3 regions of the Bacillus sp. DTU_2020_1000418_1_SI_GHA_SEK_038 genome follow, and region 3 is predicted to be linked to each of the others. Evidence: riboswitches for the same ligand, from Rfam matches in the RefSeq annotation. Region 3 holds a riboswitch; each other region holds the start of a gene.
The links. Region 3 has a riboswitch for thiamine pyrophosphate ahead of tenA (thiaminase II). Riboswitches for the same ligand answer to the same signal wherever they lie in the genome.

Region 1: another riboswitch for thiamine pyrophosphate. It lies ahead of RRV45_RS05890 (ABC transporter substrate-binding protein); the one in region 3 lies ahead of tenA (thiaminase II).
Region 2: another riboswitch for thiamine pyrophosphate. It lies ahead of RRV45_RS05380 (thiamine phosphate synthase); the one in region 3 lies ahead of tenA (thiaminase II).

The regions. Positions count from the first base shown of each region.
Region 1 covers NZ_CP135435.1:1,188,662-1,193,336, reverse strand. The annotation lists gene RRV45_RS05910 (sigma-70 family RNA polymerase sigma factor) at 1-125, shown strand, start outside; gene RRV45_RS05905 (DUF4179 domain-containing protein) at 126-1,430, shown strand; gene RRV45_RS05900 (cupin domain-containing protein) at 1,592-2,113, shown strand; gene RRV45_RS05895 (MBL fold metallo-hydrolase) at 2,172-3,020, opposite strand; TPP riboswitch at 3,231-3,340, shown strand; gene RRV45_RS05890 (ABC transporter substrate-binding protein) at 3,434-4,429, shown strand; gene RRV45_RS05885 (thiamine-binding protein) at 4,443-4,675, shown strand, end outside.
Region 2 covers NZ_CP135435.1:1,078,275-1,082,949, reverse strand. The annotation lists gene RRV45_RS05385 (PAS domain-containing sensor histidine kinase) at 1-1,145, opposite strand, end outside; cyclic di-GMP riboswitch class I at 1,241-1,326, opposite strand; TPP riboswitch at 1,628-1,735, shown strand; gene RRV45_RS05380 (thiamine phosphate synthase) at 1,813-2,421, shown strand; gene thiS (sulfur carrier protein ThiS) at 2,438-2,638, shown strand; gene RRV45_RS05370 (thiazole synthase) at 2,642-3,415, shown strand; gene RRV45_RS05365 (ThiF family adenylyltransferase) at 3,412-4,425, shown strand; gene RRV45_RS05360 (hypothetical protein) at 4,513-4,675, opposite strand, start outside.
Region 3 covers NZ_CP135435.1:2,222,989-2,227,663, forward strand. The annotation lists gene RRV45_RS11010 (ABC transporter substrate-binding protein) at 1-822, opposite strand, end outside; gene RRV45_RS11015 (ABC transporter permease) at 847-1,614, opposite strand; gene RRV45_RS11020 (ABC transporter ATP-binding protein) at 1,601-2,344, opposite strand; gene tenA (thiaminase II) at 2,364-3,053, opposite strand; TPP riboswitch at 3,165-3,254, opposite strand; gene RRV45_RS11030 (branched-chain amino acid aminotransferase) at 3,349-4,419, opposite strand; gene RRV45_RS11035 (response regulator transcription factor) at 4,621-4,675, opposite strand, start outside.

The DNA.
Region 1 (4,675 bases), 1.0 Mb from region 3:
TTCAGGATATGAAAAACAATGAGATTGCGAGCGCGCAAAATATTCCCGAAGGAACAGTTAAATCCAGATTGCATACAGCTCTTCGAAAGCTGCGCCATTATTTTAGCGAGAGGAGGGAATTTTAAATGAATGAAAAAGAATATGCCGCTTTAAAAGATGAACTTAATTCGATTCCGGTTCCGAAAGAAGCACTCTCCTATGCAAGGGCAAACGGTTTAAAGAGAGTAAGAAATGAAAGACGAAATCGCAAAAGATGGACAGGAACGTTTGCAGTTACAGCAGCTCTTATCTTAATCTTTATTACAACGATTCGCGTATCTCCTGCTTTTGCACAAGCTGTTGCGAAAATACCAGGCTTTGCTCCGCTTGTTGAGATGATTGCCTATGACAAAGGAATTGAAGATATATTAAAAAATGAATATTACGAAGAGCTTAATATAACGGAAACAAAGAATAATTTAACGTTTACATTGCTCGGCATCATTGCAGATGAATCGGGAATGTTTATTAATTATGTGCTGGAAGCCCCTTTCGATATTCATGACCTCAACACGAAAAACGTTGAGATTAAGCAAAATAGTAAAAGGCTGGAAGCTGGATTAACATATAGTTGGTTTGGGAAGGAGCCAACAAATCATATAGAAGATATCATAGAGGTAACCTCTAGTAATAATATCGACTACACAAATCCGAATTTCGAATTATCCATTACCTTTAAAGACGAACATGAGACAAAATTCAACATCCCTTTTTCATTGCATAAGAAAATTGCAAAAAGTAAAAATTACAAATTAGATCAAACTGTAGAAATCGATGATCAAAAATTGACCGTTAAATCACTGAGGATCTCTCCGCTTCGGGCAAAGCTTGATATCGCAGTCGATTCTGCAAACACCATGCAAATTTTGCAAATTAAAAGCATGCGTTTATTGGATGAAAAAGGCGAAGTATGGGGTACGATTACAAATGGATTTTCAGGTTTTGGAGGTATGCGTGACGCAGAAGCATCACTCTTTTTTCAAAGCAACTATTTTAGAGAGCCAAAGAACTTGACGTTGGAAATTAATGATGTGCAGGCATTGCCAAAAGGAAAGGATTATATCGAAGTCGATTTTCTAAAGAAGAAAGTCCTCTATATTCCCGACAATGTAAATGTAATTATCGGAATTGAAAGTAATAATACAATTCGTGCTAACTTTAAATCGAAAGAAGAAAATCATTTCTATCAAATGTTTTTCCAAGCAGTCGATGCAAACGGCAAGACTGTTTATACTAATGGTTCGAGTCATAGCAATAGAGATGGGATGGCAGAATCAACCTACACATTTGACACAAGCAATAAAACAAATCCGATTCGAATTTATTTCAATAGCTACGAAAAGTATTTAAAAGGATCTGCTGCTGTGAATATTCCCTTAATCATGAAATAGCCTTTTAAAAATATCGGGATTTTTCATTATATTAAAATAACCTTTATTAGTGAGATGTTTTTTGTTATACTTCACTGGTTCATTTAGTTTAACTGCGATGATCGCAGGATTATTTGTTTGGTAAGCTCAAGAGATTTGAATTTTTTTGGAGGTATTTTACTTTGAACAATCATGATGCACAATATTTTGTATCGAAACTTGGACTAGAGCCACACCCAGAAGGCGGATATTATAAAAGAACATTCGAATCTGGTGAAAGAACTTCTGATCAAGAATTAACAGTGAATTTTGAGGGGAAACGAAAGCTATATACGAGTATTTATTTTTTATTAACTTCTAATGATCTGTCCCATCTTCACCGCTTGAAATCTGATGAATTATGGTATTATCATGCTGGAAGTCCTTTAACGATTCATATTATTCATGAAAACGGAGAATATGAAGAGATAAAATTAGGATTAAATTTGGATAAAGGAGAAGTCCCTCAAGCTTTAGTTCCGAAAAATGCTATTTTCGGATCGTCTGTTATGGAAGAAGATACCTTCTCCTTAGTAGGCTGTATGGTTTCTCCAGGTTTTGAATTTCAGGACTTTGAATTGTTCACACAAGACGAGCTCCTTTCTCAATATCCTACGCATAAAGAGATCATTGAAAAGTTAGCATATAAAACCATTCCTGAGTAAGCTATAAACAACGGACCCCTGGTAAAGTAAATTTTACTAGGGGCCTTCTTTAACATATTTATTTTTTCTTCTGATTGCCGCTGACAAAATTTTGGATATACTCAAGCTGCTCTTCACTTGGTTCTGTCCCTCGTACTTCGTTAAACTTAGTGACAGCTGAATCAACAGAAACCTCTTCACCTACGATTTCTCCTATATTAATAAGATCATCCAAGAAGCTCCACATTTCCTCATACGTTTTTGGATCTTGATGTCCAGTTACATAACTATTGACATCATATTTTTTGATTTTTTCTAATAAGATGGTGAGTTCGTTCAGATCATAGCTCCATTCGCCACTATAAAAGTCCTGATAGATGCAATCTCCTAGAAACATCACTTTTTCATCAGGAACATAAATGATGGATGAATCCTGCGCATGGACTCCTCCAACATGTTCAACTACACAAGTTACGCCGCCCAAATCCATTTCGAACTTATCACTAAATGTTAAATCTGGCACCTGCAGCTCTAAATTATCCCTGCTCGGCATTTCTTTTTTGATATATTCACTGCAAAATTCGATCTCTTCACCCGTCTCAACTCGCGCATCTAGTGAAGCATCATCCCATTTAAGAGTTTTCAAATATTCCAATTTTTCTTTTGTTTCCTCATGGCTAATCGTTAATAATCCCATCGTTTTTATGCCAAAGATATGATCCCAATGCCAATGTGTGATAACAACAAACTTGACCGGCGGGATTTCCATTTTACCCACTAAATTAAGAAAATCCTTTGCATGTGCGGGCGAATTCCCTGAATCAACGACAACGCTAAAGTCATCCCCACAAATTAAACCTAATGCAGGACGGTCAGTTTCCGAATAATGTGGCATATAATACACTTTATTTGTAAGTTTTTTCAGCATTTAAGTACCTACTCTCGTGTTTTTTATTATTTTAACATAACAAACTCAAATTTCTAATACATATAGAGATTCCAGAATTGAATACAAAGATAAAATGAAAATTTAGCGGTTCTTGCTCAAGGTTGTCTATTCGCAAAAAGATTTCATATTTTAAGCTCCTTCGCCCTCTTATTATTTGATATAATAAAGTATCTGAAAAAATAAATAGCATTAGAATTGTGGGGGAACCGGTGTGACCGGTTGAGATTGGACCTGAGAGGTACTGACCCTTTGAACCTGATCTGGGTAAGACCAGCGGAGGAAACGTATTCGAATGAAGAATAGATATGTTTTTTCATGTACGCGCGGGTTCTCATCCGGGTGTTTTTTATTTTTTCTGGTAAAACATCATGAATACTTTGGAGGAAACGATCATGAAAAAGTTTATTGCAACGATGTTGACAGTCTTGCTTCTCGCAGGATGTGCTGGAGGAAAGGATTCGGCAGATCAACAGAAGGACAAGCTAGAGAAAAATGAAAAGGTAACGGTAGTTCTTGATTGGACGCCGAATACGAATCATACCGGTTTATATGTTGCTCAGGATAAAGGATATTTTAACGAAGAAGGCTTGGATGTTGAAATTATTATGCCTGGTGAAGCAGGAGCCGATCAGCTGGTCGCTTCGGGGAAAGCCGATTTTGGCGTAAGCTATCAGGAAAGTATTACACAAGCTCGTGTTCAAGGAGTTCCTTTAGTTTCAATCGCAGCAGTTATTCAGCATAATACATCAGGATTTGCCTCTCCAGCGGAGAAAAACATCACTTCTCCAAAGGATTTTGCGGGAAAAACATACGGGGGCTGGGGAGCACCAGTTGAAAAATCAGTGATTGCTTCATTAATGCAAGTCGAAAATGCCAACGTAGAAGATGTTTCCATTGTGAATATGGGAGATACAGACTTTTTTACAGCGGTAAAACGAGATGTTGACTTTGCATGGATCTACTATGGCTGGACAGGCATTGAAGCGGAACTTCGCGGAGAAAAGATTAATATGGTCTATTTAACCGATTATAGTAAGAAACTTGACTACTATACACCAGTCCTTGCAACAAATGAAAAGAAGCTTGAATCTAATCCGGAACAAGTGAAGAAATTTTTGAAGGCTGTTTCGAAAGGTTATAAATTTGCCATCGACAATCCATCCGATGCAGCTGATAGTTTATTAAAAGCAGCACCTGATCTTGATCAAGAGCTTGTGAAGAAAAGCCAGGAATGGCTGGCATCAAAATATCAAGATGATGCGCCAAGATGGGGTGAACAGAAACTTGAAGTTTGGGAAAACTATGCAAGCTGGATGTATGAAAATCAATTATTAGATAGTGAACTAGATGCACAAAAAGCCTATACAAACGACTATTTACCACAGTAAGGAGACTGGCAGGATGAACAATGCCCTAGTTAGCATTCAAATAATACCGAAAACAAAAAATGGCGAAGACGTGATTCCATATGTGGATGAAGCGATTAAAATTATTGAAGAATCAGGTGTGGCCTACAAAGTTTCTCCATTAGAAACAACGATGGAAGGTGAGCTTTCCTATCTTTTTGATGTGATTAAGAAAATGAATGAACGCATGATTGAAATGGGCAGCAGAAACGTGATTTCTCAAGTGAA
Region 2 (4,675 bases), 1.1 Mb from region 3:
CGTGTATTAATTAATGTAATTACATATTGCAAAAGTTCATTAATATCAGTCGGTGCCAATTTACTTGCTTGTGGTTTAGAAAGTGATAAGAATTCTTGTATTATTTTTTCTATACTATCAATCTCAGACAACATAATTTCAAGATAGTTTGGTTTGTCTATTTCCATTTGCATAAGCTGCAGAAAACCCTTTATCGAAGTAAGAGGGTTCCTAATTTCATGTGCAACACCTGCAGCCAATTGCCCTACTAGTGATAGCTTTTCCGTTTTTCGTATAAATTCATCTACCTTCTTTCGCTCAGATATATTACGCCCTACAACAACAATATGTTCTAATTTATCACTCTCCCCAATTACAGGGGTTCCCTGAGCTTCTACGTAAACCCACTCACCATCAGCATTTTCACACCGAAACTCGACTTGAAATGGTAACTTAGTTGAAATCATTTGAAAAAATTGTTCATATACCCTCAGAGAATCGTCAGGATGAACCAAATCAAAGGCCGATACTCCTATATACTTTTTTGGATCAAACCCCAATACCTTTTCATGCGAAGGGGATGCATAAATAACTCTTCCATCTATATCCCAGAGTCCAACTAAATCCAACATGTTCTCTGTAATAAGACGATAATTGTCCTCACTCAACTTTAGAGCATTTTCTACCCGCTTCCTTTCGGTAATATCAACACATGAACCAATGATTTCAACTACCTCACCTTTTTTTCTAATAGGCCGCAACGATGCCAGGTAGTAAACACCATTTATTCCCCCTTCGTACGTGACGTTATCTTCGCCTTGCCAAGCTCGCCAATAATATTGAATAACCGTTTCTGCATCAAGATGTGGAAGGAAATCACATAATTCGTTTCCAATAATCTTTTCAGGGAAAAGATCCATTCGATATAGTAACCTTCCATCACACAGAGTATGAATAAATCTATCGCCATCCTTAATAAACTTAAAAATCATCCCTTGCTGCAGTCTGATTGTATCTACTAACTCTTGATTGTAAGTTTTTAGAGACTCCTCTTTCCATCTTTGATTAGATAATTCACGCGAAAATTTTTTCTTTATACGGGTCCAAAAGAAGACAAGTATGAAAACAACCACTATTGCAAGTATAAAACCTATAATCAGTTCCACTTTGTACCACCTCAAAATCTTACACTTTATCCCTCGTTAACGTACAAAAAATCCACCTAAAAAAAAGTGGATTTAATTAATGAGTATCCATCTTCATCTTTGTCTCGACCATCATAGCAAAAATGCCTTAAATCCGTAGCTTTCCGTCCCCTACCTTTTGATAGGTTTGCAATTATCGAAAGCTTTACTGTAGGTATATTTACTCACTCCAAGTATAGCATCATTATATTTAAGAACCAATTCCTTTATTACAAAATATTTCCTCAGACTGTTTTATTTACAACAGCTGATTGTGCTAATTTTTTCGTTTCAATGGATTCCCAAATTACAAATTATATTGCATGGGAAAGGAAAGTAATCCCTGTTAAGAAAAACCTCCTCGTTCCATTTTGTTTCTATCTGTTTAGGAGTTTGATTGTTTCGCATACTTCCATAATTATAGCTTATATGTTATGATTCCTATAGTCAGAAAATTGTAAATGTGAAATCACTAGGGGAATCCTTTTAAAGGACTGAGAGAAGAGTGTACTCTGATACCCTTATAACCTGATCAGGTTTGAGCCTGCGTAGGGAAGTGCTATGTTACTTTATTTTTTATTTAAAGTACCACTTTCCTTGCTTAGGAGAGTGGTTTTTTTATTTGTTAGGGGGAATGTGATTGAAGCTGATGGCCGTGACGAATGATCGGTTAAAGGTGGATCATCTAACTAAAATCATGATTAATATAGATCCGTTCGTAGATTATTTCATCATCAGGGAACGGACGAAAACAGCCAATGATTACATAGAGTTGATCGCTGCATTGACTGAAGAAAAAGTCAGTAAGGATAAATTAATTGTGAATGACAGGGTGGATGTAGCTCTTGTTTCGAATATTCAACGGGTGCAGCTTCCAGGCCACGGGCTTGCCGTTTCGCAGGTGAAAGACCATTTCCCCCAGTTACTCGCAGGACGTTCAGTACATTCTGCTATAGAGGCTGAACACGCTTCGTATGCGGGCGCTGATTGGCTGCTATATGGACATGTATTTGAAACGAACTGCAAAAGTGGCTTAGAACCCCGCGGGCTTTCGGAACTTCAAGAAATCTCGAAAAAAGTGATGGTTGATTTGTATGCAATTGGAGGGATTAAACCGGAACATATCGACATGCTGCACCATATCGGGGTAAATGGGATCGCTGTCATGTCAACGATCTTTGAAAGCGATGATCCGGTATCCGCTGCAAAGGAATATTACGAGGCTTGTCAACAAGCTATTTGCTTATCAAAAGGATAATAGGAGCTGAATTTTAATGAGTATTACACTAAATGGTCAAGCATATACGCTGCCCGAAGATGTTTCAACCGTTCAGCAATTACTCCAGCATTTGGAGCTCTCCAAGCGGATCGTGATTGTTGAAGTAAATAAGGAAATTGTTCAAAAAGACCAATATAATCGCCCCATTCGCGAACGTGATCAAGTAGAGATGATCCATTTTGTAGGAGGAGGATGAAGAATGAGCATGTTAAAAATAGGAGATAAAACCTTTCAATCAAGACTTTTATTAGGGACAGGAAAGTATCCATCTTTTGAAATTCAAAAGGAAGCGGTCCGCGTGTCCGATGCTGATATTCTTACATTTGCCGTAAGAAGGATGGACGTTTTCGAGCCATCGCAGCCAAATTTCCTGGAAATGCTTGACTTATCCAAATATACTTTACTTCCAAACACGGCAGGAGCCAAAACAGCTGAAGAAGCGGTACGGACGGCGAAACTGGCCAAAGCATCAGGGCTGTGTGACATGATAAAGGTCGAAATTATCGGCTGCGACCGAACGCTTTTACCTGACCCTGTAGAAACGTTAAGAGCGTCTGAGATGCTGTTGGCAGAAGGGTTCACTGTACTTACCTATACATCGGACGATGTTGTCTTAGCAAGAAGGTTGGAAGAGCTTGGTGTTCATGCGGTCATGCCAGGTGCATCACCGATCGGCTCCGGAAGAGGAATTTTAAATCCGCTTCATTTGAAATTTATTATTGAACAATCTTCCGTTCCTGTTATTATCGATGCTGGTATTGGTTCACCAAAAGATGCAGCATATGCTATGGAACTTGGAGCTGATGCCGTTCTGTTGAATACCGCAGTATCCGGTGCGAAAGATCCTATAAAAATGGCTGAAGCGATGAAGCTCGCCATCGAAGCAGGCCGTTTAGGTTATGAAGCAGGCCGGATTGATGAAAGGGATTATGCTGTGGCAAGCAGTCCGCTTGAAGGATTGCTCCCATCGTGAACAGCCGCTATTCAAGACAGGAATTATTTGAACCGATTGGAGAAATAGGCCAAAAGAAAATTAGCCAGGCTCACATTTTAATCATTGGCGCAGGGGCGCTTGGCTCGGCAAGTGCAGAAATGCTTGTACGCGCGGGCGTCGGGAAGCTCACGATTGTTGACCGGGATATCCTTGACTGGAGCAATTTGCAACGGCAGCAGCTTTATACAGAGAAAGATGTAATAGACCAGCTTCCTAAGGCTGTTGCTGCCAAGAAGCGGCTAAGTGAAATCAACAGCACGGTTGATGTAGAAACAATTGTAGCTGATGTCACAGTAGAAAATGCAGAAGAGCTTGTCAGCGGAAAAACGTTGATTGTAGACGCAACAGATAATATAGAAACGAGACTGTTAATGAATGATGCTTCAAGGAAGCTGGGCATTCCATTTTTTATGGGAGCGGTTGTTGCCAGTTATGGATTAACTTATCCAATTGGATTGGGGGAGCGTCCTTGTCTTCATTGTTTGTTGGAAACACTTCCTCCACAAACACTAACGTGCGATACAGCAGGAGTCATCAGTCCGATCATTCAGGTGGTAGCTGCTCACCAAGTAACGAATATATTCAAATATCTTGTCGGTGAAGAAGTGGATTCCAATTTGAAATCTTTTGATCTTTGGACGGGCGATCAGGCCGCGATAGATGTAACATCGCTTCGTCGGTCTGATTGTCCGAGCTGTTCGAAAGATGCCATATATCCATTCTTATCTAAGGAAAATCAGACAAGAACAGCAATCTTATGCGGTCGGGATACTGTGCAATTGACATGGCCTAAAGATCGGAAAGTGGAATTAAGGCAGCTTGCCGAAGCCATTCATCCAATCGTAACTGGGCTCATTTGTAATATGCATCTTCTTTCATGCCATTTTAACGGCCACCGAATTGTTCTTTTCCGTGACGGCCGCATGTTGATCCACGGTACGAAGGACGTTGTCAAAGCTAAAACGATTGCAGCCAAGTTAATAGGTTAATATTTTTCTAAAAACATCTCTTCACCAAAAGGTACCTGACCCCACCATTTTAAAATATTCCTGCACTGGGGGTCAGGCATCAATAATTTAAATTTCATTGCAGCCAAAGAAGGTCAAGTTTGGTTGGAGATCCGCTGATCCCAGGACAGGACCGGAAGCAAACCCAGCAATAGTGAGATTAAACAAAGTATCATTTGAAGAAGGTGGGCCAGTCGTAAACGAAACTTCATATGCTCTTGGAGTTGTTTCA
Region 3 (4,675 bases):
GCTATCATTTTCATGATCAAGTAAAACTTTGAGCCCTGCATCAGGGTTTTGCTTTACGTCTTCATGGCCTTTCGTAACTGCACGCCAAAACTTTTCAAAGGAAGCTTTCTTCTTTTCTAAAGTCTTTTCCCCAGTAACGATAATAAGTTCATAATTATCAGGAACCCCGAAATCTGGCAAACGAAGAACATTAATGTTATAGCCTTCTTTTTGTAAAAGGACCTGCTCATGATTGATGTAGGCTCCAATTAGGGCATCGACATTATCTGTCGCTAAGGAAGCCATTAAATCCCAGCCAACATCTGTCATTTTAACCTTATTCATATCCCCGCCATCGTTTTCCACCATTGATGCAACAACTGCTTCACTTACTGATGCTGATGGGTAGCCAACATTTTTCCCTTCTAAATCTTTTGGTGATTGAATACCGCTTTCAGTCTTATACATAATTGCATCAAGGGAATGTCTAACAAATGCAGCAATTGAGACGACAGGGATACCCTCTGCTCTGGAAACTAGCAGCTGACTTTGATAACTTATCGCTAAATCAACCTTTCCTGTGGCTGCAAGCTTTAACGGATCATTCGTGTCAGCAGGCATTTCTATTTTCACATTTAGACCCTCATCTTCAAAATATCCCTTTTCTTTAGCGACATAAATGGCTGAATGGACGGCATTAGGATACCAGTCAAGCATAATACTAATATCTTCAAGTTCTTTCTTTTGATCTCCATTACTAGCTTCATTTTTTCCTGTGTTACATCCTGCAAGCATGATGACGATTATTATGATTAATAGGTGAACTAAGGGTGTTCTTTTCATTTTCTGACCAACTCCAACTGTAAATTATTCTGCGTTTTTCCACTTCAGTATATATTTTTCCACTGCTTTAATTATGGAGAACAAAAGGATGCCAAGTAAGGTTAAGATCGTAATGGCAGCGAAAACTCCTTCTGCATTTAAATTCCCGGACATCCTGCGGCTATAGTAGCCAAGGCCCTCACTTGCCCCGAGCCATTCTCCAATTGTGGCTCCTACGAGGGCATACACGATTGCAAGCTTCAGCCCTGAGAAAAAAGATGGCAATGCCATTGGAATGTTTAGCTTTAAGAAGATCTGCCAGCGGTTTGCACCCATGGAGCGCAATAATTCGCTATATTCCTGATCACTTGATTTAAGGCCATCATAAGTACCAACAATAATAGGAAAAAAAGAGATGAGAATCGTAACCGCTACTTTACTCCATATCGTATAGCCGAACCAGAGGACGAAGATAGGCGACAGGGCAATAATCGGTATCATTTGAGATATTAACACAGCTGGATAAAGCATTTTTTCCAGCGTTTTGTAAAAAAACATTCCAACTGCTAATGTAATTCCTCCTGCAGCGGCAAGGAGAAATCCAATTAGAAATTCAAGCATCGTAGCTGGCATATGTTCAAGCAGAAGTGGCTGCCAATTTTCAAAAATAGAAATGACGACACTCGTTGGTGCCGGGATGATAAAGGCAGGAACTGCATCAGCACGTACGAGCCATTCTAATAAAGTCAGGATAGCAGCAGAAAAAATGAGAAACAGACTATAAGACTGAATCCATAGGTTAAATCTTTTCATAGGCGATCTTCTTCTCCAAGCTCTGTCTTAAAGTAATCAATTCTTTTTCATGGAGCATAGCAAGGTTGCGTGGTCGTTTTAGATTGACGTTTATTTCCTCAACCTCTTTATTCGCGTGCAACAATAGAATTCGGTCACTAAGAAAGCATGCTTCCTCCAAATCATGGGTGATAAACAATACGGTTTTGTTTAATTCCTGCCAAAATGAAAGCAGCCATGCCTGCATTTCTTTTTTCGTTAATGCATCGAGTGCGCCAAATGGTTCATCAAGCAATAACAATTCCTTGCCTGTTAGCAACGCGCGAAGAAAAGAAACTCTTTGTCTCATCCCTCCTGATAGTTGTTTTGGAAATGAATTCTCGTATTCTAGTAAACCTATTCGATGAAGCCACTCTCTTGCTCTGTCCTTTGTAAGCCCATTTCTCTTCTGAATTTCGGCTGAAATCATAATATTTTCTATTATTGTTCGCCAAGGGAGGAGCAAGTCACGCTGGGGCATATAGCCAACATCCCCAAGCGTGATTGCTTTTCCGTTCAAAAGAACTTCTCCGCTATCCTGTTTTAGAAGACCAGTAATTAATTTTAAGATAGTCGTTTTACCTGTTCCGCTTCTTCCAATCAAAGAGACAAACTCGCCATTACTTACTGTAAAGCTTAGATTGGATAATATTTTGTTTTCTGGTTTTCTATCTTTAAAGGCATATGATACATTTTTTAATTCTAGTGTCATTTTTCCACCGTCTTATTTGTTAAATTGGCCAGTCCTGTTTGTAATAGTTCATATCCCAAAATAAATACTCGTATTTCGAAGTCATTTGGAAATGCTCTTCTAGGACAGCGAGTTCCCGCTCTGGCTTCCCTTCTGCCAGTTCATCCATTAGTTCAATCAACCATTTTGCACCATTGCCAAATGTTTCAGAATCATAAGTTTCAATCCATTTCGCATATCGGTTGGAGGATAACTTGTCACCGTATTGTTTTCTTAATAACTTTCCAATCTCCCAATAATCCCATGCACAAGGAAGCAAACAGGAAACCACTTCGGATAAACTGCCATTTTGAGCGACATGTAACATATACCTCGTATACGCCAAATTGACAGGTGTAGGTTTAGTTGCCTCCAATTCTTCACGAGAAATACCAAATTCTGCTGCAAATTGCCTATGCAATTCCATTTCAAAATGCAAGGTTTCATGCAGGATTTTGGCAAACTTCCCCATTGTGTCGAGATCCTGCGCCTTCATCACACCTACTGCAAACAGTTTCGAATAATCAATTAAATACACATAGTCTTGCTTCATATAATGAATAAACTTCTTTTCATCTAAAATGCCCTTTCCCAGCTCTTGGACAAAAGGATGATTGTGGTTTTTCTCCCAAATTGGCTGTACATTTTCAAATAATCTTTCAGAAAACTTTTTTGTTTTAACCGTTTCCATTGTGTTCTCCTCCTGAAAATTTATATTTATTTTGTGTTGCATAACACACGAAAAAGATAAAAAAACCGCCTTCCATTTGGAAAGCGGTTAAGTCAATACGCAGAAAATATACGTAATCGTTAACTACTTCCCTACGCTAGTATGATCTAGATCAGGTTCAAAGGGTTCATCTCAGCCAAAAAGGCGCCCCTAGTAGAATTAAATAATATTTATAAGATTCATTCATAAGGATAGCATGAATAATAATTAATGCAAGTAAAATAATTCAAAAAAAGAACTGCCTGAGAGCAGTTCCTTATACTTCAACACTCCATCCAAACGGATCTTCAAGAGTTCCATTTTGAATGCCAGTTAAAGTTTCATATAATTTTTTCGCTAATGGACCAGTTTCGCCATTGTTTACAATTAGTTTTTCATTTTTCCAAGAAAATTCGCCAATTGGTGAAATAACAGCAGCTGTTCCCGTGCCAAATGCTTCCTCTAATTTTCCGTCTAAGCTTGCTTGATAGACTTCATCCATAGAAATCTTACGTTCAACAATAGGTAAGTTCCAATGCTTCAAAAGTTGAATAATGGAATCACGAGTAACCCCTTGTAAAATACTGCCATTCAATTCAGGGGTAATAATTTCGCCATTAATCTTAAAGAAGACATTCATACTGCCAACCTCTTCAATGTACTTCTGTTCTTTTCCATCGAGCCATAATACTTGGGAATAGCCTTCTTTGCCTGAAATCTCTTGTGCTTTCAAGCTGCCTGCATAATTTCCTGCCGTTTTTGCATCACCAGTGCCGCCTTTAACTGCACGTACAAATTCGGTTTCTACTGCAATTTTTACTGGGTTAATTCCTTCTTTATAATAAGCTCCCACTGGAGAAAGAATAATAATAAATTGATAGCTTAAAGAGGCTGATACGCCTAAATGCACTTCAGTAGAAATAATGAACGGACGAATATATAAAGATGTTCCTTCAAGATTAGGGATCCAGTCTCTGTCTACTCTAATTAGCTCTTTTAATGCTTCTAATGCAAGCTCTTCATCCAGTTCAGGCATGCACAAGCGAGCGCTTGATCGATTTAACCGTTCAAAATTTTTATTCGGCCTAAATAAAAAAACTTTTTCATCCTTCGTTAAATAGGCTTTTAACCCTTCAAATACAGTCTGTCCATAATGAAAAATTGTGGCTGCAGGGTCTAAAGTAATAGGTTGATATGGAACAATCCTTGGATCATGCCAGCCTTTCCCTTCCGTATAGTCCATAATAAACATATGATCTGTGAAGGTTCTTCCGAATTCAAGCTTGTCAAACGCTGGCTTTTCTTTTCTAGTTGCCGCTAAGTTAATTTCAATTTGATGGTCTTTCATCCTTCAATTCCCTGCCTTTTTGTATGCTGTGTCACTTTAATGATTGGTCCAATCACTGAAATATTCTTTAGATTACCACTAAAGAGAAGTAAATATTATTTTCAAATAATTTCTAATAGTTGTGATTGTAATTATAATTATCCGACAACTTATAGTCGTTTGTCGAGTAGTTTTTACAAATTTTTAAAAAAATTTTAACAATCATTTAAACCAGCCTTTTTCTTTCGACTGAGTAATGGCTTCGATTCTGTTTTTA